3 regions of the Aminobacter aminovorans genome follow, and region 3 is predicted to be linked to each of the others. Evidence: predicted binding sites of a transcription regulator. Region 3 holds the regulator's gene; each other region holds the start of a gene.
The links. The regulator PhoB, encoded in region 3, activates phosphate uptake and scavenging genes when phosphate is short. The targets are predictions, from matches to a motif close to TGTCATNNANCTGTCAT.

Region 1: the regulator PhoB is predicted to act here: its motif matches at 8,156-8,172, upstream of DY201_RS20755 (LTA synthase family protein).
Region 2: the regulator PhoB is predicted to act here: its motif matches at 1,323-1,339, upstream of DY201_RS00310 (PhoX family protein).

Annotation. Positions count from the first base shown of each region.
Region 1 covers NZ_UFSM01000001.1:4,196,349-4,206,925, forward strand. Annotated here, with positions in the region: gene rsmA (16S rRNA (adenine(1518)-N(6)/adenine(1519)-N(6))-dimethyltransferase RsmA) at 1-827, shown strand, start outside; gene gmk (guanylate kinase) at 1,372-2,025, opposite strand; gene DY201_RS20725 (YicC/YloC family endoribonuclease) at 2,029-2,919, opposite strand; gene mltG (endolytic transglycosylase MltG) at 2,984-4,189, opposite strand; gene fabF (beta-ketoacyl-ACP synthase II) at 4,289-5,551, opposite strand; gene DY201_RS20740 (acyl carrier protein) at 5,581-5,817, opposite strand; gene fabG (3-oxoacyl-[acyl-carrier-protein] reductase) at 6,037-6,774, opposite strand; gene fabD (ACP S-malonyltransferase) at 6,949-7,890, opposite strand; gene DY201_RS20755 (LTA synthase family protein) at 8,317-10,173, shown strand; gene rpsF (30S ribosomal protein S6) at 10,478-10,577, shown strand, end outside.
Region 2 covers NZ_UFSM01000001.1:55,890-66,466, reverse strand. Annotated here, with positions in the region: gene DY201_RS00325 (SulP family inorganic anion transporter) at 1-47, opposite strand, end outside; gene DY201_RS00320 (helix-turn-helix domain-containing protein) at 133-378, opposite strand; gene DY201_RS00315 (phosphatase PAP2 family protein) at 470-1,156, opposite strand; gene DY201_RS00310 (PhoX family protein) at 1,400-3,385, shown strand; gene DY201_RS00305 (hypothetical protein) at 3,432-3,770, opposite strand; gene DY201_RS00300 (hypothetical protein) at 3,939-4,247, opposite strand; gene DY201_RS00295 (hypothetical protein) at 4,393-5,133, opposite strand; gene DY201_RS00290 (GNAT family N-acetyltransferase) at 5,205-5,801, opposite strand; gene DY201_RS00285 (DoxX family protein) at 5,913-6,392, opposite strand; gene DY201_RS00280 (HvfC/BufC N-terminal domain-containing protein) at 6,429-7,178, opposite strand; gene bufB (MNIO family bufferin maturase) at 7,181-8,068, opposite strand; gene DY201_RS00270 (BufA1 family periplasmic bufferin-type metallophore) at 8,144-8,431, opposite strand; gene DY201_RS00265 (sigma-70 family RNA polymerase sigma factor) at 8,624-9,160, shown strand; gene DY201_RS00260 (NrsF family protein) at 9,171-9,809, shown strand; gene lepA (translation elongation factor 4) at 9,899-10,577, shown strand, end outside.
Region 3 covers NZ_UFSM01000001.1:1,380,867-1,391,443, forward strand. Annotated here, with positions in the region: gene DY201_RS06825 (response regulator) at 1-2,915, shown strand, start outside; gene DY201_RS06830 (PstS family phosphate ABC transporter substrate-binding protein) at 3,207-4,244, shown strand; gene pstC (phosphate ABC transporter permease subunit PstC) at 4,347-5,813, shown strand; gene pstA (phosphate ABC transporter permease PstA) at 5,810-7,126, shown strand; gene pstB (phosphate ABC transporter ATP-binding protein PstB) at 7,151-7,975, shown strand; gene phoU (phosphate signaling complex protein PhoU) at 8,015-8,719, shown strand; gene phoB (phosphate regulon transcriptional regulator PhoB) at 8,818-9,507, shown strand; gene DY201_RS06860 (ROK family protein) at 9,537-10,577, opposite strand, start outside.

The sequences.
Region 1 (10,577 bases), 2.8 Mb from region 3:
CGACCAGCATCGACGGCCTGCCGCCGCTTCGCGACGTCATCGAGCGCCATGGCCTGCAGGCCAAGAAGGCGCTCGGCCAGAACTTCCTGCTCGACCTCAACCTCACCGGCAAGGTGGCACGCGCCGCCGGCGACCTGACCGGCGTCACCGTCATCGAGGTCGGCCCCGGCCCCGGCGGCCTGACGCGGGCGCTGTTGATGCATGGCGCCAAGCGGGTCATCGCCATCGAGCGCGACGAGCGCTGCCTGGCTGCCCTTTCCGAGGTTTCCGATCATTATCCGGGGCGGCTCGACGTGGTGTCGGGCGATGCGCTGAAGACCGATTTCGCAAGCCTCGCCAATGGCGAGCCGGTCAAGATCGTCGCCAACCTGCCCTACAATATCGGCACCGAGCTTCTGGTGCGCTGGCTGACCGTCGAGGCCTGGCCGCCCTTCTACCAGTCGCTGACGCTGATGTTCCAGCGCGAGGTCGCCGAGCGCATCGTGGCAAAGCCTGCCAGTTCCGCCTTTGGCCGGCTCGGCGTGCTGGCGGGCTGGCGCACCGATGCCCGCATCGCCTTCGACGTGCCGCCGCAGGCCTTTACGCCGCCGCCCAAGGTGACCTCGTCGGTGATCCATCTGGAGCCGCGCCGGGAGCCGCTCGCAGCCGATGTGAAGATGCTGGGCCGCGTCACCGAGGCGGCCTTCGGCCAGCGCCGCAAGATGCTGCGCCAGAGCCTGAAAAGCATGGGCGGCGAAAAGCTGCTGGAAGCCGTCGGCATCGACCCGACCCGCCGCGCCGAAACGCTCAGCGTCGAGGAATTCGTCGCGCTGGCAAAGGCTGTGTGAAGGCAGACTGACCAGGCTGCCGTCTGCGGAGCACCGTCCGGCGCCGGGTACCGGGCTGCTCCAATGACGGCAGATGGCAACTGTGCTCAAGCGCAGCAAGCAAGTGCTCTTTCTTCCGCCCTCTCCGCATTCCTCACCTTCACGGCATGGATCCTAGGGTCGCCGCGACGGAGCTGCGCTCCTGCTTCGCCCTAGGATGACGAAGGCATGGGGTTCGCGTCCAATCTCCAAGGTTGGCGCTTGGCAGATTTTCGAGTGCTTGGCGGTTGTGGAGCTGGCCTTCGGCAGGCTTCAACATTGGCTGCCCCTCATCTCGCAGCCACTGCAGAGGATACCGGAGCAAGAGCGACGCCGCCATCCTTCGTCATTCTAGGGCGGAGCAGGAGCGAAGCGACGCGGAGACCCTAGGATCCATGCCGTGACATTACCGCTGGGCTCAAGCGGTCAAGAACGCGTCTGCACCCGTATCACGCCCCTCACCCTCATGGCATGGATTCCACCTGAGAAACTGAAGCTGTTCTGTGGCGAGGCCTTCCGAGAAACCTCAGAGCTTCTCGTCGAGCAGTTTCGAAACGAAGTCGAACAGGCCGGGCCGGCGGTCGCGGCGCAGGCGTTCGGCGGCGACGATGGCGCGCACTTCGGCGAAGGCGCGGTTGAGGTCTTCGTTGATCACGACATAGTCGTATTCGCCCCAGTGCTCGATCTCGTCACGGGCGTTCTTCAGCCGCGTCTCGATCACCGCGTCCTGGTCCTCGGCGCGGCGCTTGAGACGGGCCTTCAGCTCGCCCATCGACGGCGGCAGGATGAAGATCGAGACGATGTCGCCGCGCATCTTTTCCTTGAGCTGCTTGGCGCCCTGCCAGTCGATGTCGAACAGCATGTCGCGGCCCTGCGACATGGCGAGTTCGACCGGCTCGCGCGGCGTCGCATAGAAATTGCCATGCACCTCGGCCCATTCGAGCAGCGCGTCATTGTCGCGCAGCAGCTCGAATTCGCGCTTGCTGGTGAAGTGGTAATGGGCGCCGTCGATCTCGCTGCCGCGGCGCGGACGGGTGGTGACGCTGACCGACAGCTTCAGCTCCGGATCGGTTTCGATCAGGTTGCGCGAGATGGTCGACTTGCCTGCGCCCGACGGCGACGACAAGACCAGCATCAAGCCGCGCCGCTTGATGACGATGGATGGGGCCTCGGCGCTCATGCGCTACTCCAGATTCTGAACTTGCTCGCGGAACTGATCGACGACGGCCTTCAGTTCCAGCCCGATGGCGGTCACTGCGGCGGCATTCGACTTCGAACACAGCGTATTCGATTCGCGGTTGAATTCCTGCGCCAGAAAATCGAGCTTCCGGCCGATCGCGCCGCCGCCGGCGAGCAGCGCCCGCCCGGAGGCGACATGGGTCTTCAGCCGGTCGATCTCCTCGCGGATGTCGGCCTTGGTGGCGAGGAACGCCGCTTCCATGTTGAGCCGCGTCTCGTCGAGCGCGGGTGAGGCCTCGAGCAGCAGCCGCACCTGTTCGGCCAGGCGCTGGCGGATCTGCGCCGGCTCGCGCGAGGGGTCCGCTTCCGCCTGCAAGGTCAGCGTCTCGATGGTTGCGATATGATCCGACAGCAGCGACCGCAGCGCCTCGCCCTCGGCCTTGCGTGCCTCGACGAGCCCGGCGAGGCCCTTTTCCAGGCCATTCATGATCACCGCGTCGATCGCTGCCCGCTGCTCTTCGGTCTCGACGGTTTCGGGCAGGTCGAACACGCCGCGCAGCGCCAGCAACCCGTCGGCGCTGGCAGGGGCTGCGCCATATTGCTTGACCAGGCGCGTGGCGAGCTCAGCGACGTCGCGCAGGAACACTTCGTTGATGACCGGCTGCACCATCGCGCCGGCCATGCGGCTGACGGTCAGCGTCGCCTGCACGTTGCCGCGCGAAAAGCGCTTCTGGATGGCTTGCCTGACCGCCGGTTCGAGCCGCTCGAAGCCCTGCGGCAGGCGCAGGCGCACGTCGACGCTCTTGCCGTTGACCGACTTCACTTCCCAGGCGATCGCCGTCCCGTCGTGCTCGGCGGCCACGCGGGCGAAGCCTGTCATGCTCTGAAGGGTCATCTGCGCAGCGCGTTCCTGTCTTACGGCGTGCCTTGCCCCTGGAACGGTGCAAGGCAGCCTGTTCCTACTTCTTGACGGCGTTGGTAGTGGCCGCGTCCTTCTTGGCCGGATCGGCCTCGCCTGCCGCCTTCTCGTCCTCGACGACCTTGCGCTGGAAGGCGCGCCAGCGGGCGACGTTCTCGTTGTGCTCGTCCAGCGTCTCGGCAAAGACATGCCCACCCGAACCGTCGGCAACGAAATAGAGGTCCTTGGTCTTCGATGGATTGGCGACGGCCTCGAGCGAAGCCTTGCCCGGATTGGCGATCGGCGTCGGCGGCAGGCCCTTGATGGTGTAGGTGTTGTAGGGCGTCGGCTTGTCGATGTCGGAGCGATAGATCGGCCGGTCGGCCGGCTTACCCTTGCCGCCGAAGATGCCGTAGATGATCGTCGGATCGGACTGCAGCCGCATGCCCTTGTTGAGGCGGTTGATGAACACCGCAGCCACGCGCGAGCGCTCGTCGCCGCGCGCCGTTTCCTTCTCGACGATCGAGGCCAGCGTCACGAACTCGTTGACGTCGGCGAGCGGCAGGTCGGGCGAGCGCCGGGCCCAGATGGTCTCGACCAGTTCCTTCTGGTCGGCCAGCATCTTGTTGACGATCTGCTGCCGCGTCAGGCCGCGGGTGAAGCGCTGGGTGTCGGCGGCAAGCGCGCCCTCGGGCGGCATCTCGGCCGGCATGTCGCCGCTCAATGCTTCCTGCTCGGCAATGCGTTTCCACGCCTGCTCGACGGTCAGCCCCTCGGGGATGGTCAGCGAATATTGCACCGACTTGCCGCTCTTCAAGAGCTCCATGATGTCCTGCATCGACGCACCGGCCTGGATCTCGTATTCTCCGGCCTTGAGCGCGCCGTCATTGCCATAGGCACGCACGCCCATGCGGAAGATGCGCGCGTCGCTGATCAGGCCGCGCCGCTCGAGCTGGTCGGCGATGTCGGCCACGCCGGTGCTCGGCTTGACGAGGAAGGTCGCCGGCACCGTCGACGGGCCCGCGCCGCCAAATTCCTGCTTGCCGAAATAGAGGGCGGCACCGCCGGCGAGGATGGCCAGCACCGCCGTCGACATCATGAAATTGAGGAACACGACGATCTGGTTGCGCGAGGCGCGCGAACGCTTGGCGGGCGGCGGCGTGCCGGCTTCCGGCCGCAACGCTTCCTGCGCGGTCTTTGGAACGATCGGATTGGCCGGTGCGGCGCGTGGTGCGCCCTCTCCCTGCCCTGGCGTATTGATGCTCATCTTGCCTCGCCTTTGCGTCGAATCCCCGCCGGGAGACTAGGCTTGAATGTGGCAAAAATCACGGCAAAGGGCCCGTAACGGGCCCCTTCCCACAACCTATCAGCCGTTGAAGCGCTGGAATACCAGCGAGGCGTTGGTGCCGCCGAAGCCGAAGGAGTTTGACAAAGCGACGTCGACCTGCCGCTTGCGCGGCTTGTTCGGCACCAGATCGATGGCCGTCTCGCGCTCGGGATTGTCGAGATTGATCGTCGCCGGCACGATGTTGTCGCGGATGGCGAGGATCGAGAAGATCGCCTCGGCAGCACCGGCAGCCCCCAGGAGATGGCCGATCGACGACTTGGTCGACGACATCGACACCTTGGAGGCGGCGTCGCCGACAAGACGCTCGACAGCGCCGAGCTCGATCGTGTCGGCCATGGTCGAGGTGCCATGGGCGTTGATGTAGTCGATGTCGGCAGGCGTCAGCTTGGCGCGCTTGAGGGCGGCCGTCATGCAGCGGAAGGCGCCATCGCCATCCTCGGCGGGTGCGGTGATGTGATGGGCATCGCCGGTCAGGCCGTAGCCGACCACTTCTGCGTAGATTTTCGCGCCGCGTGCCTTGGCATGCTCGAGCTCTTCGAGCACGACGACGCCGGCACCCTCGCCCATGACGAAGCCGTCACGGTCGCGGTCATAGGGGCGCGACGCCTTTTCCGGATCGTCGTTGCGATCAGTCGAGAGCGCCTTGCAGGCGGCAAAGCCGGCCAGCGACAGGCGCGTTACCGGTGCCTCGGCGCCGCCGGCCACCATCACGTCGGCATCGCCGAACATGATCAGGCGGGCCGCATCGCCAATGGCGTGCGCGCCGGTCGAGCAGGCGGTGACCACGGCGTGGTTCGGGCCCTTGAGCCCGTGCCGGATCGACACCTGGCCGGAAACCAGATTGATGATCTGGCCTGGAATGAAGAAGGGGCTGATGCGGCGCGGGCCGCGCTCCTTGAGGATCAGGGCGTTCTCGGCGATGCCGTCAATGCCGCCGATGCCCGAGCCGATCATGACGCCGGTCGAATTCTGTTCGTCCGGCGTCTTTGGCTGCCAACCGGAATCCTTCAATGCCTCGTCGGCGGCCGCGATCCCGTACAGGATGAAGTCGCCGATCTTGCGCAGTTCCTTGGGTTCAAGGACCGCTTCGGGATTGAAGCTGTTGTTGGAGCCGTCGCCGCGAGGGATGACATTGGCGATCTTGCAGGCGAGGTCGTCGACCTCGAACTCCGTGATCCGCCGGGCTGCGCTGCGGCCGGAAAGAAGCTCTTTCCAGCCGTGCTCGTAGCCCATGCCGAACGGTGAAAGCAGGCCAAGGCCTGTGACGACCACACGCCTCATCGCAGGCATCCCTGACAATTCGCGATCGCTCAGGCCGAAGCCTTGTCGATGTACTTCACGGCGTCGCCAACGGTGAGGATGGTCTCGGCCGCGTCGTCGGGGATCTCGACGCCGAATTCTTCTTCGAAAGCCATGACGAGCTCGACCGTGTCGAGGCTGTCCGCGCCCAGATCGTCGATGAAGCTCGCAGCTTCCGTCACCTTGTCGGCGTCGACGCCAAGATGTTCAATGACGATCTTCTTGACGCGCTCTGCGGTGTCACTCATGTGGGCATCCTCAGTCTGGTGTTGTTAGGTCTTCGTTAGCGGGCGGATTGCCGCTAATCAAGCTGTAATCTACGCTTTCCCAAGCGCTCGGGCGGCGGTCGGGTTTCGTCCTGGCCACCTGATGGAGCGCGGCAATACACGAAAAATTCACCGCGTCCAAGGCAAAAGGGCCGGTTATCCCGGCCAATCGCCCAATCAGATCCCAAATCAGATCCCAAATCAGATCATCGCCATGCCGCCATTGACGTGGATTGTCTGGCCGGTGACGTAGGCCGCTTCGTCGGAAGCGAGATAGGCGACCGCCGAGGCAACTTCCTTGCCGGTGCCCATGCGCTTGGCCGGGATCGCGGCCATGATCGCCTCTTTCTGCTTGTCGTTGAGCTTCTCGGTCATCGCCGATTCGATGAAGCCGGGTGCGACGCAGTTGACGGTGATGTTGCGGGTGGCGATCTCCTGGGCCAGCGACTTGGAGAAGCCGATCATGCCGGCCTTGGAGGCGCAGTAGTTGGTCTGGCCGGGGTTGCCGGTCACGCCGACGACCGAGGTGATGTTGATGATGCGGCCATGACGGCGGCGCATCATCGGATGCGTCAGCTCGCGCGTCAGGCGGAACATCGCCGTCAGGTTGATCTCGATGACCTGGTCCCAGTCGGCATCCGACATGCGCACGAACAGGCCGTCCTTGGTGATGCCGGCATTGTTGACCAGGATGTCGACCCCTTCGAGTTCGGCCTCGGCCTTCTGGCCCAGCGCCTTGACCTCGTCGCGGTCGGCGAGATTGGCCGGGAACAGCTTGACGCGGTCGCCGAGTTCGCCGGCTAGCGCCTCGAGCTTTTCGATGCGGGTGCCGTGCAGGCCGACAATGGCGCCCTGCTTGTGCAGGATGCGGGCGATTTCTTCGCCGATGCCGCCGGATGCACCGGTGACGAGTGCCTTGCGGCCGGTCAGATCGAGCATGTTGCTACCTTCCTTGAAGAGCGCACCCTTCACACGGGTGGGGTCGTTTGAATTGCTCAGTCGCCTGCTTGGTTCGGGGCGCCTGCTTGGTTCGGGGCGCCTGCTTGGTTCGGGCGCCTGATTGGTCCAGGCCTGATGGGTTCGGGCGCCTGATTGGTTCGGCGCCTGAATGGTTCAGGCGAGCGCGGCGATGGCCGCGTCGATGTCGGCCGGGTTGTTGACGGCAGCCGTCGCGATTTCCTTGTTGATGCGGCGAGCGAGGCCCGACAGCACCTTGCCGGCGCCCACTTCATAAAGCGTGGTGATGCCGTTGTTGCCGAACCACTCGACCGTCTCGCGCCAGCGCACCTGGCCGGTGACCTGCTCGACGAGGCGGGCGGCGATCTCCTCGGGGTCGGTGATCGGCTTGACGGTGACATTGGCAACCACCGGCACGACCGGGACGTTCTTCTTCACGCCGGCCAGCGCCTCGCGCATCTTTTCCGCCGCCGGCGCCATCAGCGCCGAATGGAAGGGGGCGGAGACCTGCAGCATCAGCGCGCGCTTGGCGCCCTTTGCGGTGCAAAGGGCTGCGGCACGCTCGACCGCCGCCTTCTCGCCCGAGATGACCAGCTGGCCGCCGCCATTGTCGTTGGCGATCTGGCAGACCGAGCCTTGTGCCGCCTCAGCGCAGGCGGCGTCGACGTCGCCCTGCTCGAGGCCGATGATCGCAGCCATGGCGCCCAGGCCTGCCGGCACGGCGGCCTGCATGGCGTTGCCGCGGATGCGCAGCAGGCGGGCGGCGTCGGCGACCGAAACAAAACCTGCGGCGGCAAGCGCCGAATATTCGCCGAGCGAGTGGCCGGCGACATAGGCGACCTTGTCCTTGAGCGACAGGCCGCGCGATTCAAGCGCCCGGAACGCGGCCATCGACACCGCCATCAGCGCCGGCTGGGCATTGGCGGTCAGCGTCAGCGTCTCCTCGGGTCCTTCCCAGATCAGCCTGGACAGCTTTTCACCGAGCGCATCGTCGACTTCCTCGAAGACGCGGCGTGCCTCTGGAAAGGCATCGGCGAGTTCCTTGCCCATGCCGACGGCCTGGCTGCCCTGCCCGGGAAAAGTGAATGCAACGGCCATGTTGGTCTCCTGGCTACTTGCCGCATCGGCCCGGACCGGAATCGGTTTTTCGGGGTCGACGGGCAGACATATCACGCGGCGCGCCACCGGACGTCCTGGAACCAGCCGCGCGCCATATCGTTGTGCCTCTGGCGCAATGGATACCGCGAAGTCAAGTCTTGAGGGCTTTGGGACCCCAATGGGGCAAATAATCACAGAGAATTAATGCCAAATACGTTTTGTTTGCCCCCTCCTTCTCAATTTTGCCATATGCGCTAGGTTTTCGATGACAGTTTCGTGACGGTTGCGTGACGCTGCCGTCCAGCGTTCGAGGAAGTTGAGTTGGCAAAGCTGTTCGCGACAGGCAAGTCCGTCGCATATGACGGGGAAAACGAGGCTGAAGCACTCAGCCGGCGTGACTATGCATTGGGCGTCCTGCGCTCGGTGATGATCACGCTCGCCGTCTCGGCCGTGCTGGTCTTCGCCATCGAATTGGTTGCCCGCGGCTCCTTCATCGACACGCTCAATTTCTTCCAGCAGCCGTTCAAGCCTAGCTGGACCACGGTGGCGCTGTTCGCTTTGCTGATCATCGGCTTCGACGCTCTGCTCGGCCGCCCCTATAACGGCCTGTTGATCGTCGCACCCGTGGCGCTGATGCTGGCCTTCGTCGGCCACCAGAAGTCGCTCTATCTCGGCGACCCGCTCTACCCGACCGATTTTCTCTATGCCCGCCAGATCGTCGAACTGATGCCGCTTTTGGTGCGCGAGCGGCCGCTTGCCGGCATAGGCATTGCGGTTGGCCTCATCGGCGGCATCTCGCTGCTCGTGCTCGCCTGGCGCTACTGGCGCCGCCGCATGCCGGCGCTGTCGTTCTGGGCGCGCATGTCGCGCCTGGCGATCGCCATTCCGGCGCTGGCCTTCTTCGTCTCGATCATGGACTACGCCACCTTCTCGTGGACGCGCGATCGCCTGCAGATCATCCCGATGATGTGGGACCAGAAGGAAAACTACGCCTCCAACGGCTTTGCCATTGCCTTTGCGCTCAACGTGCCGATGGCCAAGGTCAAGGCGCCGCAGGGCTATTCCGACAAGGCCATCGACGCCATCGCAGCACCTTCGCAGAAGGCCGCCGTGCTCCCCGAGGAAAAGCCCGACGTCATCATCGTGATGAGCGAATCCTTCTGGGATCCGACGCGCCTGCCCGGCGTCGCGATCACGCCGGACCCGATCCAGAACGTGCGCGCATCGCAGTCCGGCCACGTCTTCTCGCCCGAATTCGGCGGCATGACCGCCAATGTCGAGTTCGAGGCGCTGACCGGCTTCTCCAACGCCTTCCTGCCGGCCGGCTCGATCCCCTACCAGCAATATGTCCGCGCGCCGGTGCCTTCGCTTGCCACCTTCTTCAAGAGCGAAGGCTACGACACCAAGGCCATCCACCCCTTCGGCGGCTGGTTCTGGAACCGCGCGCCGGTCTACAAGGCCTTCGGCTTCGACAAGTTCATGTCGGAAGAGAACCTGCCGCTGCTCGCCAAGCGCGGCCCGCTGGTCTCCGACGCCGCACTGACCGAAGAGATCATCCGCGAGGCCGACGCCACCGATCACCCCTTCTTCATGTTCGCGGTCTCGCTGCAGAGCCACGGCCCCTACGAGCCGAACCGCTACAGCGACACCACCCACAAGGTCGAGGCGCCGACGTCGCAATGGGCGCGCGATTCGATCCTGACCTATGCCGAGGGTGCTTCCGACGCCGACCGTGGCCTGAAGCGCCTGATGGACTGGGCCAGCAAGCGTGAGCGCCCGACCGTCATCGCCTTCTTCGGCGACCACCTGCCGCCGCTCGGGCCGGTCTATGTCGAGACGGGTTTCATGAAAGAGCCGGTCGCCAAGCGCAAGGCGCCGATCGACGAAATGCTAGTGCAGCACGAGACGCCGCTGGTCGTGTGGTCGAACCGCACCGGTGCTGCGCGCGACATCGGCTCGATCAGCCCGGCCTTCCTGCCGCTGCATGTGCTCGAGACCGCCGGCATCAGCCACCCCTATTATACCGGCTTCCTCGGCGACCTGCATGACCGCTACCGGGTCGTCGACCGCAACATGCTTCTGCCGCGCCAGGGCGAGTCGGTGTTCGACTGGTCGCGCCAGAAGGAGCTCGATCCGGCGATCCGCGATTTCCGCTGGCTGCAATATGACATGATGTTCGGCAAGCGCCGCGGCGCCAAGGGCTTCTTCCCCGAGACCGTCGACAAGGTTGTGGCCAACCGCACGCGTTCGCCGCTGTTCCTCCGGGACGAGGCATTCGGCTGAGCCAAAACCGGCCGGAAAGGCCGGTTTTCCTGAGAATCTCGGCCTTCCCCCTTGCCTTGGCTGCACTTAGCATGTAGACGCCCGCCATCTGCCGGTCCCAGCTGGGGGCTGAACGGAGGGCCGGAGGCTTTCTTGAAAGTCGCCGTGTGAAGCGAAAACGCTTCCGCCTCCCGTGTCTCCGCTCTCGACCGTCTCGTCGTGCTCCTTTCTTCCCCTGAAGGCCGCAAGGTCTCGAAGGGTCAGGGAGGTCGCAGAGGCTCTAGCCGCCGGGACCGGAAGATGGAAACGAAGAAAGGCAAAAACTATGGCTCTTTATGAACATGTGTTTCTTGCCCGCCAAGACCTCTCGCAGCAGCAGGTCGATGCACTTGTCGAACACTACAAGGGCATCATCACTGCAGCTG
Region 2 (10,577 bases), 1.3 Mb from region 3:
GCGAATGTCGGCGTGCTGTGCTGTTGTGGGTTCCCCACCGTATCCATCTTCCGCACCCTGTCGAATGCGGCGGGATCGTCGGCAAAATTGTCGGCGGTCGCCGTCGCGACTACATCTTGCGGATCACGAGGCTCAGAAGGCCTTTTTCTTCAGCCGCACGCCCCGGCCGCCGCTCTCGGTCTCGCCGATCAGCTCGATGCCGGCGGCATCGAGCGCCTCGATGACCTTGGTCAGCGTGTCGACAACGCCGCGCACAACGCCCTCGCTCGCTTCCATGCGCTGGATCGTCGGCACCGAGACGCCGGCCAGTTCGGCGAGCGTCTTCTGGTCGATGCCTGCCAGCGCTCTTGCGGCGCGCATCTGTGCGGCTGTGATCACTTGGAGCTGGTCCCGTCTCAATCCGCAGTATGAATGTACCATACATTCATACTGATGTCTCAAGCATCATTATTAATGCTTGTAGCACATATTATTCCTCGTCCTCGACCGGCCGCATGAAGCGCCGGCTGATCAGCCAGCACAACGTTGCCCAGGCAAAACCCGCGCACCAGCCGGCAAGCACGTCGGATGGCCAGTGCACGCCGAGATACACGCGGCTGATGCCGACCATGACAGTGGTCAGGATGGCGATGGCAAAGACGAAGATCGTCGCCGCCCGGCCCGGCAGGAAACGGGCAAGAAGCGCACCCAGTGTCAGGTAGGTGACGGCAGACAGCATGGCGTGGCCGCTCGGAAAGCTCATCGTGTGCACCTGCGCTAGATGCGGCACGAGGTCTGGCCGCGGCCGGTCGATGCCGAGCTTGAGCAGGCTCGACAGTACCTGGCCGCCGGCCACCGAAGCGAACACGAACAGCGCGGGGCCCCAGCGCCTGGTCATGGCGAGGTAGATGACGCTGATCGCGGTGATGTAGATCAGCACCGATGCACTGCCGAGTGCTGTAATGTCGCGCATCGCTTCTTCCACCCATGACGGGCCGATCGGATCGGCGGTGTTGCCGGCCTCACGGAAGAACAGCAGGATGTCGGTGTCGAAGCTGTGCGGTGCGGCCTCGCGGGCGATCTCGGACAGTTCGACGAAGCCCCAGAGGCCGCCGGCAATGATGATGCCTCCCGCCAAAAGCGAAAACTCGATCCTGTTCCACAATCTCTGCTGCATCGTCCGTCCGTCTTGTTCCGCTCTTGGGATGGCCGCTTCCGGGCCGGTTCGCAACAGGTGGGCACGCCTTTCCCAAAGAAAAGGCGTGCATGCAAAAGGTCGCAGCAAACCCACCCGCGAGGCCACTTCAGTCACGCTTTGGAGTGCTGTGGATTTTCGACCAGATTGTCATGCTGTTGTTATGCACGGCAACTAGCGGTCTCGGCGAACCCCAAGCCGAACACCCAGCCAGAGGTCGACGCCATGAACCAGCCCCATGATCAGAAATTCCGCACCTCGATGCTCGAGGAGAATGACGGTCCCGGCCACAACCCGACCGACAACCGCACCATGGGCGACATCATCGCCAGGCGCTTCTCCCGCCGCGGCTTCCTCCAGGGCTCGCTTGCCGTCTCTGCCATCGCCGCAACCGTCAGCCCGATCGCCATCCTGCTCGCCGACGATGCCCGCGCGGCTAGCGCGTCCGCCTTCGCCTTCGACGAGATCGAGGCCGGCATCGACGACAAGCATCATGTCGCCGCCGGTTACGACGCCGACGTGCTGCTGCGCTGGGGCGACCCGATCTTCGCCGACGCCCCCGAGTTCGACCCGGCCAACCAGTCGGCGGAAGCCCAGGCCAGGCAGTTCGGCTACAACAACGACTATGTCGGCTATATCGCGCTCGAAGGCTCGTCCGAGCACGGCCTGCTGGTGGTCAACCACGAATACACCAACGAGCACCTGATGTTCCCCGGCATCGTCAAGATCGTCGAGGGCAAGATCGAAGTCGCTCGCGCCGACCAGAAGCGCGTCGACATCGAGATGGCGGCCCATGGCGGCACCATCGTCGAGATCCGCAAGGAAGCGGGCAAGTGGCAGCCGGTCCGCGACGGCAAACTCAACCGCCGCATCACCTCGACCACCGAGATGCAGCTGACCGGCCCGGCCGCCGGCCATGACCGCCTCAAGACTAATGCCGATGCGACCGGCACCAAGGTGTTCGGCACGCTCAACAACTGCGCCGGCGGGGTCACGCCCTGGGGCACCTACATCATGGCTGAGGAAAACTTCCACGGCTATTTCGGCGGCGAGCTGCCGGCCGATCATCCCGAGGCCGCCAACTACAAGCGTCTCGGCGTGCCTGAGGGCACCTATGAGTGGTTCAAGTTCTACGACCGCTTCGACGTCTCCAAGGAGCCGAACGAGCCCAACCGCTTCGGTTGGATCGTCGAGGTCGACGTCAACGATCCAAACTCGCTGCCGAAGAAGCGCACGGCACTCGGTCGCTTCAAGCACGAGGGCGCTGAATCCATCGTTGCCAGCGACGGCCGCGTCGTCTTCTATCTCGGCGACGACGAGCGCTTCGATTACGTCTACAAGTTCGTGACCAAGGGCAAGTTCAACCCCGACGACCGCGCTGCCAATCTCGACCTGCTCGACGAAGGCACGCTCTACGTCGCCAAGTTTGCCGAGGACGGCACCTTCGCCTGGCTGCCGCTGGTTCAGGGGGAAGGCCCGCTTACTGCCGACAACGGCTTTGTCAGCCAGGCCGACGTGGTCATCGAGGCGCGCCGCGCCGGCGACCTGCTCGGCGCCACCAAGATGGACCGCCCCGAGGACATTCAGCCCAATGCCGTCAACGGCAAGGTCTATGTCATGCTGACCAACAACACCAAGCGCAAGGCCGACCAGGTCGACGCCGCCAACCCACGCGCCGAAAACGCCTTCGGCCACATCATCGAGCTGATCGAGGACGGCGGCGATTTCACCGCCGCCAAGGGCAAGTGGGAAGTCCTGCTCAAATGTGGTGATCCGTCGGTCGCCGAGGTCGGCGCCTCGTTCTCGACGTCCACGACCCAAAATGGCTGGTTCGGCATGCCCGACAACTGCGCCGTCGACTCCGCCGGCCGCCTGTGGGTGTCGACCGACGGAAACTCGCCCAAGGCCACCGGCCGCACTGACGGCCTGTGGGCCGTCGACACCGAGGGCGAGGCGCGCGCCACCTCCAAGCTGTTCTTCCGCGTACCTGTCGGCGCCGAGATGTGCGGCCCGCTGTTCGCGCCCGACGACCAGACCGCCTTCGTCGCCGTACAGCATCCGGGTGATGGTGGCGAGGACTGGGAAGGCTTTGGCCGCCCGTCCTATTACGAGGACCTTTCGACCCGCTGGCCCGACTTCAAGCCCGAGATGCCGGTCCGTCCGGCCGTCGTCGCCATCACCAAGCAGGGCGGCGGCAAGATCGCCGTCTGATCGAAGTCTTTGTACCTGGGGAAGCGGCCGCGTTCAGCGGCCGTTTTCATTTTCCGGCCAGCGCCGGCCCGAGCGTGATCAGCGCCACCGCGACCACGGCGAGCCCGACGCCGATGCCCTGTATGCCGCTCAGTTTCTCGCCAAAATAGATGATGGCCACCGCGTTGACGGCGATCAACTGGATCACCGCCGACAGCGAGAACGACACCGACATGCCGAAGTCCCGCACCAGGCGCAGCATGATCAGGTTGCCCAGCGAATAGAGGATCAGCGTCACCACCAGCTTGCCGATCGTCGGCTCGATGCCCCAGGTCTTGGCCACCATCGCGGCGATCAGGAAGATGACGGTCGAAAAACCAAGCAGCGAAAGGCCGATGACGGACATTTTTCAGGCAAGCTCCCACGAATGCCCGGCGATTTGCTCCGAATGCTGCGCCAACGTCAAGCAGAGCGGCGACACGCTCCAGCGTTATGGCGCCATGCGGCGCAAAAACCCTCCCGTCCTGAAGACGGGAGGGTGCTTGGCTTCCGGTCTTGGGAGCCCCTGATTCCATCAGGGATAGGTACACTTGCCCTTCTGGGGTTCGCCCTGCGGGCCAGGCGTGCCGGTCTCCTGCCAGTCGCCGCCATTGCTGATGCAATAGGAGATCATCAGGTTGCACGACGCCTTGTTGTTGCAGGTCTCGACATGGCCGTGGGTCTGTCCGCCGCTGCCCGGCGCCTTGAGCCCGAGCTGGTGCGGCGGCGGTGCCGGCACGCGGGCCTTGAGCTGGGCTGCCGATGCAGCACCTGCAAAGGCCGACATCGAAAGCGCGAGCGTTGCGATCAGCGACGAGCGGATGATGGTGTTGGTGACGTTCATTTCGGTTCTCCTCTGGGACACCTTTGATCTTGCGGCTCACTGGCCGCCACGATCGTGTGTGTCCGGGCAGGAGAAGAAGGTTCACGACGGAGATGGAAAAAAGATCAAGCGAATGGCGAAGGGCTCGTTTGCGCGATTGCCAGGATCAAACCGGCCTGCCTGACCGCTCGCCCAGCGGGATCGTCGCGACCACCCGCCCCGAAAGCGCCAGGTCGTCGTTCGTCGCCATCACCGCCAGCGACGTCACCGGCAGTTCGGCCAGAACCGATCGCCGCCACCGCTCGGCCAGCCGCGCCAGATCGGCCGTCTCCGCAACCGTCAGCGCCGCCGCGAAATGATACATTCCAACCCCGTAAAAGCGGCTCAGCCGCGCGCCGCAGGCCTGCTGCACCAGCCCAAAGACGTCCTCGCCGTCATGGCAACAGGGATAGACCGGAAGGTAGATCCGCCCGGTGTTGAGCCGGCCGAGGAACGGCCCGCCAATGCGAAGGGAAATCAAGCCCAGCGGCGTAGATGCCGCGGCCGCTGCCTCCACGCAACGCCCAATGCCAGACGCGGACAAGCCGCCGACGATGGTCGCATGCAGCTTGCCGGCGCGTTCGCGGCCAAGCTGCCAGGCGATCTTGTTGCTGAAGGAAAACGAGCGAAGCTCCGCCTCGAAGGCTTGGAACGTCTCTGCAGCGCCCAGCGCACCGGCATCCACCGGCACCACCAGGGAATGCCTTGGCGTATCATATCGTCCGTTGCGATAATCCTTCCCCTCCTTGCCGGGGATGACCTCGGCATGGGCTGGAGCCACCAACGGCAGATGAGCGAGCCGGCAGGCGGCGTCGAAGGTCAGCGCGTCGCCAGCTTCGAAGACCCGGCGCGAGGCGTCATAGGCCATGACGGTGTCGTCACAGAATTTCATTTGGGGCCGGGGCTCCGGGCGTGCGCTAATGTCGGGTCGGAAACCCTTCACGGCTTGACCATCAGCATCCAGTTCTCGCCAGCGCCGGTCCAGCCTTCCTTGACCATCGGCTCGGAGGCGATCGCGCGATATCCGACGCTCTCATAGAGGTGCCGGGCGGTGGTGTTGGCGTCCGAAACGATCAGGCTGGTGCCGGTGCAGCCGGTCGCCTCGGCGATGGTATCGGCCATGGCCAACAGCCGCGAGCCGTAGCCGCGCGCCCGTGCCTCGGGCATCGTCGCCATGACGTTGACGTACCAGCTGCCGACGGCCAGCGCCTCCAGCATATTGAACGGCACGAACATTGCAGGCGTGTCGGGGTCGGGCAGCGAAGGCACGATCGGATAACCGATCAGGCAGGCAATCACCTTGCCATGCTCCAGCACCACGGCGTTGCGGTAGGAAAAGCTGCCTTCCTCGCGTTGCGCCCGCCTCCGGCCGACCTCCCAGGGGTCCTCGCCGTCCTCGGCCATTTTTGTCCAGAGATAGAGCGGCAGCCCATCGCCGGCCATGTTGACCAGCTTGGCCAGGATAGCTGCGTCTTCCTTGGTTGCGGGCCGCGCCTCGGCAGTCAAACCCTCGTCGCTATGAGCCTTTTCGGGCATGACATGCTCCTTCAGTCCACAGCGTCCCCTCGCTGCGGGCGGTATAGGAGCGTGCGTTCCCCGCGGCGTCAACAGCCGACAGCGTGTGTCTCGCGCAAGCCCGCCACCGCCTCAGTTTTTGCGTGCGCCAAGGCCAACCAGCCTGTCCAGCGAAAGCTGTCCGCCGCCATAGGCGGCCAGCGCCAGCGCCATCGCGGCCCAGGGAAGGTGGAAGTTGGCCCAGCCCTCCGGCACGGTCAGCTGGATCACCGCCGTCATCAGGAGGATGCCGAGTGCCGCAAAGCGCGTGCCAAGCCCCAGCACCAGCAGCACAGGAAGCACGATCTCGCCGATGCCGGCCAGCGTCGCCATCAGGATGGGTGCAGGATAGGGATACTGGTTACCGAAAATGTGCAGCGAAAACTCCTGGGTGAACAGATAACGCGCGCCGTTCGACAGCGTCAGGAAGCCGTCCCATTTGGTCAGTCCCGACTTGAAGAACGGTACGGCAATGGCGACGCGCAGCGCCAGCAACGGCAGCGCCTCCGGGATCGCTGCAATGACGGCCTCGATGCGCCGGATTGCAATACCCAAGCCGGCCTTGTGCGCCATCGGCGCGTGGTTGATGTCAGTCATCTCGATGTCTCCTTATTGGTCGGCCATGCCGGCAAACATTCCGAGCGACACCAGGCCGACGATGGCGCGGCCGAAGTCGAATGCCGGATCCGTCTCGAATGCTTCCGCCGCGGCCTCGCCGATGCTTTGGCCGCGCAAAAGTGCTGCCGAAAAGACCGCATCCGCTTCGGCGATGACATGCACCTGTACGGTGATGTCCGGGCGGGTGATCACGATGCTCTCCCGTGCCATGACCGTCTGCACCCGAACTTCGCCGCCCTGGTGGGCTTGCCAGATCGTGCCGATGGAATAGTCCGACCGCACCAATGCTGCCGCCGGATGTGGGGTGAGCGTGGTCATGCCGAATAATTTGGGCGCAAATGCCGCCAGTGCCTCCACGGCCAGAGGGGGCATGTCGGCGGCATGGTAGGCGCGGGTCCATTGAGCCTCGAGCCGCGCCGTGTCGGCGAGGTAGTGCAGGGCGGCGGCAGGGACGAAGCCGGCGATGAAATCAGGAAAGCTGTCGCCATAGGCAAACATCAGCGGGCTGTCGGGCAGCGCCGTTGCAATGTAGGCCCGCGCCATGCCGTTGAAGAAATCGGCGCCGACAAGCCGCTGAACGACAGGGAAACGCTGGCTCAGCGCCGTGCAAAGCGAGACCGCGACATTGTTGCGGTAGACCGCGAACCGCGCCGCGTCGGCCTCGCCGCGCGCGCTGGTCACGCCGCTGGGCAGCGGTTCTGTGGCATCGAGCAGGGCCCTGGTGAAACTGTCCTGGTCCATCGTCAGGCCCGCCTGGAGAACTGCGCATTGCGCCACCGCACGGCCTCGTCGAGCACGACCTCGGCGCGCGTCGCTTCAGCCAGCAGCACCGCAAAGGCCGGCACGTCATTGTCCCATTCGATCAGCGTCGGCACCGGGCCGGTGCGACCGATCGTGCGGCGGTAGAGCGAAAAGACGTCGTCGGCGACTGTCGAATTGTGCGCGTCGATCAGCAGCCGGTCACCGGCGCAATCGACTGTCTCGTCATAACCGGCGAGGTGGATTTCGGCGACATGTTCGACTGGAAAGCGATCGACGTAGTCACAGGCATCGAGCCTGTGGTTGACCGCCGACACCATTACGTTGTTGACGTCGAGCAGCAGTCCGCAGCCGGTCCTCTCGGCGATGGCGTCGAGGAAGTCGATCTCGTCGATCGTGCTGTCTTCGAACAATATATAGGTCGAGGGGTTTTCCAGCAGTATGCGCCGTCCGACTGCCTGCTGCACCTCATCGACATGGGCGCTGACGCGCTCCAGCGTCGTTTTTGTGTAGGGCAGCGGCAGCAGGTCGTTGAGAAAGCCGCTCGCATGTGTCGACCAGGCCAGATGTTCGGAAAAGGACTGCGGCCGATAGCGCTCGACCAGCCTCGTCAGCCGCGCCAGATGCGCCTTGTCGAGCGGCCGTTCGGCCCCGATCGACAGGCCGACGCCATGCAGCGACAGCGGATAGCGCGCGGCGATCTCCGCCAGCGCGCGGTGCGGCGCGCCGCCGTCGCCCATGTAGTTTTCGGCATGGACCTCGAAGAAGCCGACATCGGGGGCGGTCGTCAGGATCTCATCGAGATGTTCTGGCTTGAGGCCAAGGCCTGCACGGGCGGGCAGAGCTGCGCCACCGTCGATTGCGAATGTCATCGTGGTCGCTCGGATTGATCGGCAGGCGGGAAGGGGCCCGGCGCACCGGGCCCCGTTTGCGTCAGCTCCGGCGCCTTACATCTTTGCCGGTTCGAGCATGCCCCTGTGGCCGCCGACGTCCATCGTCGTGCAGGTGCCGGCCGGCACGGCCTTCCAGGCGTTGCCCTGGTAGTCCATGGTCGAGGTGCCGGCGCAGGTGGTGCCGGCGCCGGCGGCGCAATCGTTCTGGCCCTTGAGCGAAATGCCGTAGCACTTTTCCATGCCGACCATTTTTTCGGCGGGCAGCGGAGCGGCAAAGACCGACGAGGTCAGTGCGGTGGCGAGCGAGCCGGCAAGGGCGAGCGCGAGGGTCTGGCGATTCATCATGTTCTCCTGATAAAGGATTGACAGGGAAGCGTTCCGCATCCCATGCCGACGACTTCGCCAGCGTCTCGCCGTTCGTTACGCAGTCAAAGAACACGCTTTCGTGAGTAAGTTGACCGGTGATGTGAGGATATTTCTGCGTCGCCCGAAGTAACAAAATGCTTTGTTTCGACGTAGAGGAGGAAGCCAAGCTTGACGAGGACGGATGATGCCGAACTCGCCCGGCTTTTCAGGGCGGCAATTTCAGGCGACCACAGCGCCTACGCGATGTTTCTCGAAAGCGTGAGCCAGCTGGTGCGCGGATACTGCCGCAGGCGTATCGTGCATGGTGGCGTTGACCCGGAGGATGTCGTGCAGGAGGTTCTGCTCGCGATTCATCTGAAGCGTCATACATGGCGTCAGGACGAGGCGGTGACGCCGTGGGTCTACGCCATCGCCCGCTACAAGCTGATCGACGCTTTCCGCCGTCGCGGCAAGCGTATCGAAGTCGATATCGCAGACTTTGCCGAAACCCTTGCCGAGCCCGAACGGGAAGAGGTTGGCGAGCGCGACATCGGCCGTGCGCTCGACGGATTGGCGCCGGTGCAGCGCAGTGTCGTTGCCTCGGTTTCGGTCGAGGGCGCTTCGATCGGCGAAACCGCCAATGCGCTTGGAATGACGGAGACGGCCGTGCGGGTGGCACTGCATCGCGGCCTCAAGGCGATCGCGCGTCGCTTCACACAGGACTGACGGAACGGAAATGGAAACGAAGGATCTCATCAAGGCGATTTCCTGCGACGCGGCAGCAGCCCGGCGTTCGTTCGGCACACTGCTGCTCGCCGCCTTCGTCGTGGCGAGCGTCATTGCCGCTATCGTCTTTTCCATCGTCGCCGGCCCGCGCGCCGATTTTGCCGCCGCCGCCGAAACCTGGCGCTTCCTGCTCAAATTCGTCGTCACCCTGGCGCTGGTTGGCACTACGGCCGCGCTGGCGTTGAGCCTTGCCCGCCCCGGTGCACGCCTCGGCATGCGGCTCGGCCTGCTCGCCGTGGCGCCGACCATCCTGCTCGGCGCCATCCTCGTCGAGCTCACCACAATCCCGTCGGCCGAATGGGCGACAAGGCTCGTCGGTACCAATGCCCGTATCTGCCTGACGCTGATCCCGCTCATCGGCCTCGGCCCGCTCGCGGTCCTGCTCACCGCCATGCGCCAGGGCGCGCCGACGCGTCCCAGCCTCGCTGGTGCCGCCTGCGGCCTGCTTGCCGGCGGCCTTGCCGCCACGCTTTATGCCGCGCATTGCTTCGATGACTCGCCGTTCTTCGTCGCCACCTGGTACACGCTGGCCATCGCCATCCTGACCGCCGTCGGCGCCATCGCTGGGCGCTACGCGTTGCGCTGGTAGCAAAGGCCGGCGCAAAGCCGCGCTGCGTTTTCCCTGCTTGTTAACCGCCCTGCTTGTTAAGCTTTGCCGCCCCTGCTAAAGCGCGGCGCATGACCACACCGCTCGACCACATCCGCAATTTCTCCATCGTTGCTCATATCGATCACGGCAAGTCGACGCTTGCCGACCGGCTGATCCAGTCCACCGGCGGACTGGAACTGCGCGAGATGACCGAGCAGGTCCTCGACAACATGGACATCGAGCGCGAGCGCGGCATCACCATCAAGGCCCAGACCGTTCGCCTCAACTACCGCGCCAACAATGGTGAGGATTACATCCTCAATCTGATCGACACGCCCGGCCACGTCGACTTCGCCTATGAAGTCTCGCGCTCGCTGTCGGCCTGCGAGGGATCGCTCCTCGTCGTCGACGCCAGCCAGGGCGTCGAGGCGCAGACGCTGGCAAACGTCTACCAGGCGATCGACAACAACCACGAGATCGTCGTCGTCCTCAACAAGATCGACCTGCCCGCTGCCGAGCCCGAGCGCATCAAGGAGCAGGTCGAGGAAGTCATCGGCATCGACGCATCGCAGGCCGTCTACATCTCGGCCAAGACTGGTCTCGGCATTCCCGACGTTCTGGAAGCGATCGTCACCCAGCTGCCGCCGCCGCGCGAAGGCGACGCCGAGGCGCCGCTCAAGGCGATGCTGGTCGACAGCTGGTACGACACCTATCTTGGCGTCATCGTTCTGGTCCGCATCATCGATGGCAAGCTCAAGAAGGGCCAGA
Region 3 (10,577 bases):
ATCCGACCGGCGAGCCGGCCAATGAGCGGGGGCTGACGACCGAGGCCGGCGATGCGCGGGCCCTGGACGATCTCAGCCTGCCTTATGCCGACCTCGAACGCACCATCGATTCGATGAACATGGGCGTGGTGCTGGTCGATGCCGGCCTCAACGTACAGTTCATCAACCAGGCCTTTTACGACATCTGGAAACTGACCGTCGGTCAGGTCGCCATGGGTTGCCCGTTCAGGGCGCTGATGGACATCAACCGCTACAGTGGCGTCTACGCCGTCGCCGACGGTGACTGGGAAAGCTACGTCGCATTGCGCCAGTCGGAAATTTCGGCCGGCGATGTCGCGCCGCGTGAGTTCCGCCGCGCTGACGGCTGCACCATGATCTATTCGGTCACCGCCCTATCCGGCGGCAAGCGGCTGGTTTCATATTACGACGTCAGCGAGATGAAGCGGCGAGAGGTCGAGGCGGTCGAGGCTCGGCACCGGCTGGCCGAAGTGCTCGAATCGCTGCCGGCGGGCGTCATCATCTACGACCGCGACGACCGTTTCGTGCTTGCCAACCGCAAGCTCAAGAGCGCCTTGCCGGCACTCCATGACGTACTCACCGAAGGCCGCACGCTGCGCGACAGCATGGTGGCAGCGCAGCGCTCGGGCTATTTCCGCGACACCAGCGACGACGATCTTGATGCGCTGTATGACGCCGACCCCGATGCCTGGGTAGAGGGCATGGTCGAGCGCTACCACACCAGCCAGGCGGTACGGGAACGGCGCAATCCCGATGGGCGCTGGTACCAGATTTTCGACCAGAGGCTGGCCGACGGCACATTCATCGGCGTGCGCGTCGACATCACCGAACTCAAGCAGCGCGAACGCGCGTTGCAGGATTCGATGCGGGAGAACGAAGTGTTCCGCAGCCTGATCGACAACGTTCCGGTGTCGATCTACGCCAAGCATGACGATCTCAGGCTGATGTATGTCAACCAGGGCTGGTGTGAGCTGACCGGCTATTCCAAAGAGGAAGCGATCGGGAAGACCGACCTGGAGATCTTTGGCCCGGAAGGCGAACCCTTCATGGAGGCCGACCGCGAGGTCATGCGCCGCGGCACGACTGTCGAAATCGAAGAGACGGCAACATGCGCCGACGGCATGGTGCGCCACCAGTTCGCGCGCAAGAGCGCTATGGTGGCCTCGGACGGCTCGCTCTACCTGATCGGCTCGACGACCAACATCACCGAGCTCAAGCAGCGCGAGGCGGAGCTGGAGGAAGCGCAACGCCGGGCTGTGCTGGCCGACCGTGCCAAGTCAGAATTCCTGGCCAATATGAGCCATGAAATCCGCACGCCGATGAACGGCGTGCTCGGCATGGCCGAGCTTCTGGCGAAATCCGACCTCGACCCCAAGCAGAAGACCTTCACCGACATCATCGTCAAATCGGGCAATGCGCTGCTGACGATCATCAACGACATCCTCGACTTCTCGAAGATCGATGCCGGACAGCTGGTTCTCGATCCGATCCCGTTCAACCTGTCGGAGGCGATCGAGGACGTCGCCACGCTGATGTCGACGCGGGCCAAGGAGAAGGACCTCGAGCTGATCGTCAGGATGCAGCCCGATCTCCGGCACCTCTATGTCGGCGACGTCGGCCGTATCAGGCAGATCATCACCAACCTGCTCGGCAATGCGGTGAAGTTCACCGATTCCGGCCATGTGCTGGTCGACGTCACAGGACGTAGCGATGGCGATAAGACCAAGCTGCATGTCGCGGTGACCGATACCGGCATCGGCATCCCTGAGGCCAAGCTCAAGCTGGTGTTCGAGAAGTTCAGCCAGGTCGATGCGTCGTCGACGCGCCGGCACGAGGGCACCGGTCTTGGCCTCGCCATCACCTCGCGCCTCGTCGACATGATGGGCGGCGAGATCGGTGTGGAAAGCGGCGAGGGCGCCGGCTCGACCTTCTGGTTCACGCTGACGCTGCCCAATGCCGGACGGCTGGAGACGCGGCCGGCGGCACTGATCGACGTCACCGGGGCGCGCGTTTTGATCGTCGACGACAATGCGGTCAACCGCACGATCCTGACCGAGCAGATGCTGTCGTGGGGATTCGATTCCTGTGCAGCCAAGAGCGGTGCCGAGGGGCTGCAGGTGCTCCAGGCAGCTCAGGCGATGGGCATCAACGTCGACTGCATCGTGCTCGACTACCAGATGCCCGGCATGACCGGCGCCGAGATGGCGCGGATCGTCAGGAAATCGCCGACGCTGTCCGAAACGCCAATCGTCATGCTGACTTCGGTCGACCAATCGCTTTCGGGGCCAACGCACCGTGACCTTGCCATCGATGCCCAGCTGATCAAGCCGGCGCGCTCGTCGGCGCTGTTGGAGGCGCTCGTCGCGGCAATCCAGCGCAAGCGGGCACCCACCCTTACGCCGGCACAGATGGCCGATGCGCAGGTGCCAACTAAGCTTCCGAGCGGCCCCTTGCCGCAAGCAACCCGCCTGCGCGGCGGCCAGCGGCCGGGCGGCGATGGCGGGCTCGACATTCTCGTTGCCGAAGACAACGAGGTGAACCAGATGGTGTTCAGCCAGATTCTGGCCGAGACCGAGCTCAGCTTCGAGATCGTCGGCAACGGCCGGCGGGCGGTCGCCGCCTATGGCGAGCGCCGTCCGAGGATGATCCTGATGGACGTGTCGATGCCGGAGATGAACGGGCTCGAAGCGACGAGTGAAATCCGCAAGCTCGAACGCGGCACCGGCATGCGCGTGCCAATCATCGGCGTCACCGCCCACGCCCTCAAGGGCGACAAGGAGCGCTGCCTCGAAGCCGGCATGGACGATTACCTGCCCAAGCCGATCAGCCCACGCGCGCTCTTGGAAAAGATCGAGCGCTGGTCGTGGCAGGACGAGGAACGCCGCGGCGCCGTCTGATCCGAAGCCGGGACACGCCTTCCGGTAGGCTCTCAAAGACTGTGGAAATGTGACAGTCTGTGGTGGCAAAGACTGCCCTGCCGTTGGGTAGGCGGCTTGATTTCGTTTCCTGCCTGTTGTTTGCCTCGCGCCGGCAAAGGACCGAGGAAACGACCCCTTCAGCGCCAAGCACTGCAACCGTTACAGGGGTGACACGAAACTGTCATGCAACTGTAATAGAGGGGGGCTATTGGCTCACCGGGCGCCGAGGAATGGCGTCATACGAGATACCTCCAACAGGAGCAGGCCCCAATGAAAAAAGCTCTTCTCACTGCGTCGGCTGCTGCCTTCGCGATCGCAGCCTCGGTAGGCTATGCCTCGGCCCGCGACCAGATCCAGGTTGCCGGTTCCTCGACCGTTCTGCCTTATGCAAAGATCGTCGCCGAGCAGTTCGGTGAAACCTTCACCAACTTCAAGACCCCGGTCGTTGAATCGGGCGGTTCGGGCGCGGGCATCAAGGAATTCTGCAAGGGCGTCGGCGAGAACACCATCGACATCGCCAACTCCTCGCGTCCGATCAAGAAGGACGAACTTCAGTCCTGCGTCGACGCCGGCGTCAAGGAAGTCCAGGAAGTGAAGATCGGCTATGACGGCATCGTCTTCGCGACCGACGTCAAGGGCCCGGACTGGGCGCTGACGCCTGAGGACATCTATAAGGCGCTTGCCGCCAAGATCGCTGTTGACGGCAAGCTGGTGGACAATCCGAACACCAAGTGGAACCAGGTCAACCCGAACCTGCCCGATTGGGACATCGCTGCCTACATCCCAGGCGAAAAGCACGGCACCCGCGAAGTCTTTGAAGAAAAGCTCCTGATCGCCGGCTGCAAGAAGCTCGGCGGCGTTGAAGCCGGCAAGGCTTCGGGCCTCGACGACAAGGCTGCGGAAGCCGCCTGCAAGGCCGTGCGCAAGGACGGCAAGGCTGTCGACATCGACGGCGACTACTCCGAGACTCTCGCCCGCATCGATAGCAACAAGACCGGCGTCGGCGTGTTCGGCCTGGCCTTCTACGAAAACAACGCCGACAAACTGAAGGTCGCCACTGTCGGCGGCATCACGCCTTCGGTCGAGACCATCGCCAAGGGCGAATATCCGGTGTCGCGTCCGCTGTTCTTCTACGTCAAGAAGGCACATCTCGGCGTCGTTCCCGGCCTGAAGGAATATGTCGAGTTCTTCCTCGACGACCAGATGGTCGGCCCGGAAAGCCCCCTTGCCGACTACGGCTTGGTTGCTGCTCCGGATGCAGAGCGCGCTGCACAGCGCGAAGCCTTCGGCGCCGGCAAGACCATGTAATCAGTGAACTGCCACGGGGCGGCGGAAAAATCCGCCGCCCCGTGGAATATTCCGCCGACTGTCCCGTTCGGCACAGAGAACCGAATTCACCGAGGCCGGCCCATGTCATTCCTGCTTGTCTTCGCCATCGTACTCGCAATCGGACTGGCGGCCTTCGTGGCCGGCCGGCAAAGGGCGCGTGCGCAGGATGATGGAACGGTCAAGCCGCACTCGCGTGCGCACTATCACGGCTGGTGGGCGTTCCTGACTGGCGTCGTTCCGGCCGTTTTGTTTCTCGCCGCCTGGGATATCGGCGCGAGTGCCTATCTCAACAGCCATATCCATTCGTCCCTGCCGGCCGATGTCGCCGAGGGCACCGTCGCGCATGAAGATCTGGCCGCCGGCCTTGTCAAGAGCCTCGCCAACGGGTTGCGCAAGCTCGACGGCCAGACGCTCGGCGCGCTGCCTTCGAGCTTCGCCGAGCTGCAGCCGATGCTCGCAGCAAAGGGCGTGGCGCTGGCGCCCGACACGCAGGACTACATGATCCCGATCGCCACGGACGCCAACCGCGTCTCCGATCGTCTCGGCATGATCTCCGCCGTCGTTTCGGTCGGCCTCGCCCTGATCGGTGTCGGTTACGGCTTGAAGGGCATAAGCCCCCGCGCCAGGGCGCGCAACAATGTCGAGAAGGTGATGCTGTGGAGCCTGCTCGGCGCCTCGACGCTCGCCATCCTGACGACGATCGGCATCGTGCTGTCGATGCTGTTCCAGACCATCGCCTTCTTCGAGAAGGTGCCGCTGAGCAACTTCTTCTTCGGCACCGTGTGGGACCCGCGTTTCGCCGCCGCCGGTGCAGGCGCCAGCGAAGGCCAGTTCGGCCTGATCCCGCTGCTCGCCGGCACGCTCTACATCGCTTTTGTGGCACTGCTCGTCGCTGTGCCGATCGGCCTGATGTCGGCGGTCTATATGTCGGAATACGCAGCCCCCAAGGTGCGCGCGGTTGTCAAGCCGGCACTCGAGTTGCTCGCCGGCATCCCGACCATCGTCTACGGTATTTTCGCGCTCGTCACGCTCGGACCCTTCCTGCGCGACATCAGCGCAGCCCTGACCGGCGGCACCCCGTTCATCCAGGCGCAGTCGATCCTGACCGCCGGCCTGGTGATGGGGGTGATGCTGATCCCGGTCGTCTCGTCGCTCTCCGACGACATCATTACCGCCGTGCCGCGCGCCATGCGTGACGGCTCGCTCGGCCTTGGCGCTACGCGCTCGGAAACGATCAAGCGCGTCATCCTCCCAGCCGCCTTGCCAGGCATCGTCGGTGCCATCCTGCTCACCGCCTCGCGCGCCATCGGCGAAACGATGATCGTGGTGCTGGCGGCCGGCGTCGCGGCGAACCTTACGCTCAATCCTTTCGAGGCGATGACCACCATCACGGTCAAGATCGTCAACCAGCTGACCGGCGACCTTGAGTTCAATACGCCGCAGACACTGGTGGCCTTCGCGCTCGGCATCACGCTGTTCGCGCTGACGCTGGTGATGAACATCGTCGCCCTTTACATCGTCCGGAAGTACCGGGAGCAGTACGAATGACCGATATTTCGCTCGACACGCTGACCGCCTCGGCTGCCCGTCCGCGCCGCGACATTGGCCTCAAGAAACGCTACGCCGCCGAACGCCGCTTTCGCCTCTATGGCGTGCTGGCGATCGCCATAGGACTGGCCTTCCTGGCTGTGATGCTGACCTCGATCGTCTCAAAGGGCTACACCGCCTTCTGGCAGACGACGGTGACACTGCCGATCAACTTCGACGAGAAGGTCATCGACCCGTCCAACAAGCGGGCGACCGACCCGAACGTGCTGATCACGGCTAACTATCCCAAGCTTGCCGAGACTGCGCTGATCGAGAAGCTCGGCATCGACGCCAACGACAAGGCCGAGATACGCAAGCTCAAGGGCTTCCTGTCCGACAGCTCGCGTGTCCAGCTCAGGGCGATCGTCGCCGCCGACCCGTCGGTGATCGGCACGACGCGCAATGTCGACATCCTCGCCGCCGCAAATCTCGACTCGGCCTTCAAGGGCCAGATCGACCTCGAGGTTCCGGAAAGCCGCCGCAAGGTGTCGGACCAGCAGGTCGAGTGGATGAACAAGCTCAAGGCCGAAGGTGTCATGGCCGAGCACTTCAACACCGGCCTGTTCAGCTACGGCGCGTCGAGCCGGCCTGAAACCTCGGGTGTCGGCGTCGCCCTCATCGGTTCGTTCTACATGATGGTGATCGTGCTGCTTCTGGCACTGCCGATCGGCGTGGCCGCCTCGATCTACCTCGAGGAATTCGCCAAGAAGAGCCGCTTCACCGACCTGATCGAGGTCAACATCAACAACCTCGCCGCCGTGCCGTCGATCGTCTTCGGTCTTCTGGGCCTGGCTGTGTTCATCAACTTCCTCGGGCTGCCGCGCTCTGCGTCCTTCGTCGGCGGCCTGGTGCTGACGCTGATGACGCTGCCGACCATCATCATCGCGACGCGTGCAGCCCTTGCCGCCGTGCCGCCGTCGATCCGCTCGGCAGCACTCGGCCTCGGTGCCTCGAAGATGCAGATGGTGTTCCAGCACATCCTGCCGCTGGCCGCCCCGGGCATCCTGACCGGCACGATCATCGGCCTGGCGCGTGCGCTCGGCGAGACCGCACCGCTGCTGTTGATCGGCATGGTAGCCTTCGTCGCCGACTATCCCAAGACGCCTTTCGACCCGGCGACGGCACTGCCGGTGCAGATCTATATGTGGGCGAACGAGGCCGAGCGCGCCTTTGTCGAGCGCATGTCGGGCGCCATCATCATCCTTCTGATCTTCCTCATGGCGATGAACATCGTCGCCATCGTCCTGCGCCGCCGCTTTGAGCGCCGCTGGTAGGGCATGGACAAGGAGCATCCTGCTATGAACATCATGACCGAAAAATCCCTCGACGACGCGGTGAACGCTGAGATGAACGCCAGAACGAACGAAATCATCAAGATGCGCGGCGACAAGGTGACAGTGCACTATGGCGACAAGCAAGCGCTGTTCGGCGTCGACCTCGATGTCCGCCAGAACCAGGTGACGGCACTGATCGGCCCGTCGGGGTGTGGCAAGTCGACATTCCTGCGCTGCCTCAACCGGATGAACGACACCATCGACAGCGCCAGCGTCGGCGGCAAGATCACTCTCGACAACGAAGACATCTACGATCCCAAGATCGACGTGGTCGAACTGCGTGCCCGTGTCGGCATGGTGTTCCAGAAGCCGAACCCGTTCCCGAAGTCGATCTACGAAAATGTCGCTTATGGCCCGCGTATCCATGGCCTTGCCAAGAACAAGGCCGAGCTCGACATTATCGTTGAGAAGAGCCTGCAGAAAGCCGCCCTGTGGAACGAGGCCAAGGACCGCCTCAACGAGCCAGGCACTGGCCTGTCGGGCGGCCAGCAGCAGCGGCTGTGCATCGCGCGCGCCATCGCCGTCTCCCCCGAGGTGATCCTGATGGACGAGCCCTGCTCGGCGCTCGATCCGATCGCTACCGCGAAGGTCGAAGAGCTGATCGACGAACTGCGCGAGAACTACACGATCGTCATCGTCACCCACTCGATGCAGCAGGCGGCACGCGTGTCGCAGCGTACGGCGATGTTCCATCTCGGCTATCTCGTCGAGGAAGGCCCGACCGACAAGATGTTCACCAACCCCGACGACAAGCGGACGCAGGACTACATTACCGGCCGCTTCGGCTGAGTGAGTTTGCGCCGCCGCACACGAGACGAGGAAGAAATCATGGGCGAACATACAGTCCGGTCCTTTGACGAGGAACTCCAGCACGTCGACCAGCTCATCCGCGACATGGGCGATCTCGCCGGCGCGATGGTGGCAGGCGCCATCCGCGCGCTTCTGTCGTCCGACCAGGCGCTGGCGCAGAACGTCGTTGCCGATGACACGATCATGGATGCCAAGCAGCGCGATCTCGACAATTCGGCGATCACGCTGATCGCCAAGCGCCAGCCGATGGCGCAGGACCTGCGCGCCGTCGTCGGCGCAATCCGCATGGCGGGCGATCTCGAGCGCATCGGCGACCTTGCCAAGAACATCGCCAAGCGTGTAGGCGCCGTCGGCCAGTCGCCGACGCCGCGCAACCTCTCGCATTCGATCGACGCGATGGCGCAACTGGTGCTCGGCCAGGTTCGCGGCGTCGTCGATCTCTATGTCGCGCGCCAGGCCGAGGGCCTGAAGGATCTGCGCGCCGACGACCAGAAGATCGACATCCAGTACACCGCCGTGTTCCGCGAACTCCTGACCTACATGATGGAAGATCCGCGCAACATCACGGCCTGCACGCATCTGCTGTTCTGCGCCAAGAATCTCGAGCGTATCGGCGACCATGTCACCAACATCGCCGAGAACGCCTATTTCGTCGTGACAGGTACGCAGCTGCCGCTGAACCGGCCCAAGGTCGACGAGACCACGACGACGGTTCCGGCCTGAGCATTTCCGCAACCGCATGCGTTTGGCGCGGGGGCGCTGCATAGGTTAAATCAGCGTATGGTCCGGAAGCGACCATGCGCCAGGACAAGGTATAGCCGATGATCGCTCCCAAGGTCATGGTCGTCGAAGACGAAGAGCCGCTGGGCGTGCTGCTTCGCTACAATCTCGAATCCGAAGGTTACCAGGTCGAGGTCGTCACGCGTGGCGACGAGGCCGAGATCCGGCTCCAGGAAAACGTGCCCGATCTTCTGGTGCTCGACTGGATGGTGCCGGCGCTGTCAGGCATCGAACTGTGCCGCCGGCTCAGGATGCGGCCAGACACCGAACGCCTGCCGATCATCATGCTGACCGCGCGCGGCGAAGAGAGCGACCGCGTGCGCGGGCTTTCGACCGGCGCCGACGACTATCTGGTCAAACCGTTCTCGACGCCGGAGTTCATGGCGCGCGTCAAGGCGCTGCTTCGCCGGGCCAAGCCCGAGGTGCTGTCGTCGGTGCTCAAGGTCGGCGACATCATGCTCGACCGCGAGTCGCATCGGGTCTACCGCAAGAAGAGCGAGATCAAGCTCGGCCCGACCGAGTTCCGCCTGCTCGAATTCATGATGCGGCATCCGGGCCGGGTGTTCTCACGCAGCCAGTTGCTCGACAATGTCTGGGGCGAGACGATCTACATCGACGAGCGCACCGTCGACGTCCATGTCGGACGCCTGCGCAAGGCGGTCAACAACGGCCGCATGCCCGACGTGATCCGCACCATCCGCGGTGCCGGCTACGCGATCCGCGAAGACTAGAGACCACGCCTTGTCCGTTTCGCCCCAGGCTAGGCGCCGTCGGTATCGGCGCGGCGTGGGGCGGTGCCTGCGGCAAAGATCTCCTGATCGACGGCAAGCAGGGCGCGCATCATCGCGCCTTCCCGCTTGAGCGGAACCTCGTTGGGTTCGGTGTCGAACGAGATCGCTTTCGAGTGCAGCCCGCCTGCCGTCTTGGCGATGGCTGCGCGTACATGCGGCTCCATGATGTCGAAGGCCGTTGCGCCGACGCCGACGAAGGCGAGGGGGGCGGGGTCGAACAAGGCGAACATCGAGCCTAAACCGAAGCCGATCGCCTCACCGGCCTTGCGGAAGGCCTCGCGCTCGGGACCGTCATGGTCGCGGGCGGCGTCGGCAATCGCTCTGATGTCGTCGTCGGACAGGTCGGCCAGAGGCTCGGCATTCTCGTCGCCAATTCTGGCGTTGCGCCAGATGGCGTAGTTGCCGGCATAAGCCTCGATGCAGCCGCGGCGGCCGCAGCGGCAGAGCGCGCCGTCCGGTCGGTGGACCATGTGGCCGAACTCTGCGCCCGACGATTGCGTGCCGGTAAACAGCTCGCCCTTGACGACCAGGCCCATGCCGATGCCGTGCGACAGAAGGATGGCGATGAAATCGTCGCGATAGCGCACCGGGTCGCGCCAACGCAGCGCTTCGGCGATCATGTTGCAATCGTTTTCGACCGACACCGGTACGCCGAATTCCTTCTCGAACCGGTCGGCGAAAGGCAGGTCGTCATGCTCGGTGATCGGCGACCACAACAGCTTGCGCGAAGCGGCATCGGTGATGCCCTGGACAGCCATGGCGATGCGCAGCACCGGCCCGCCGGAAGCAGCAGCATCGTCGATCAGGCGGCGGATCATGGCGCTGCACTCGTCGAGCAATGCCTCCGCGGTCATCTTCTGGGTCACCAGCCGCTTCGTTTCCTCTGCGGTCGTGTTGCCGGCATAGTCGATGACGGCGGCCGACAGGCTGTTGAGCGAGAGCACGATGGCAACGATCGACGCGGCATTGGGTTCGAGCATCAGCCCAACCTGCGGCCGGCCCCGCTTCAT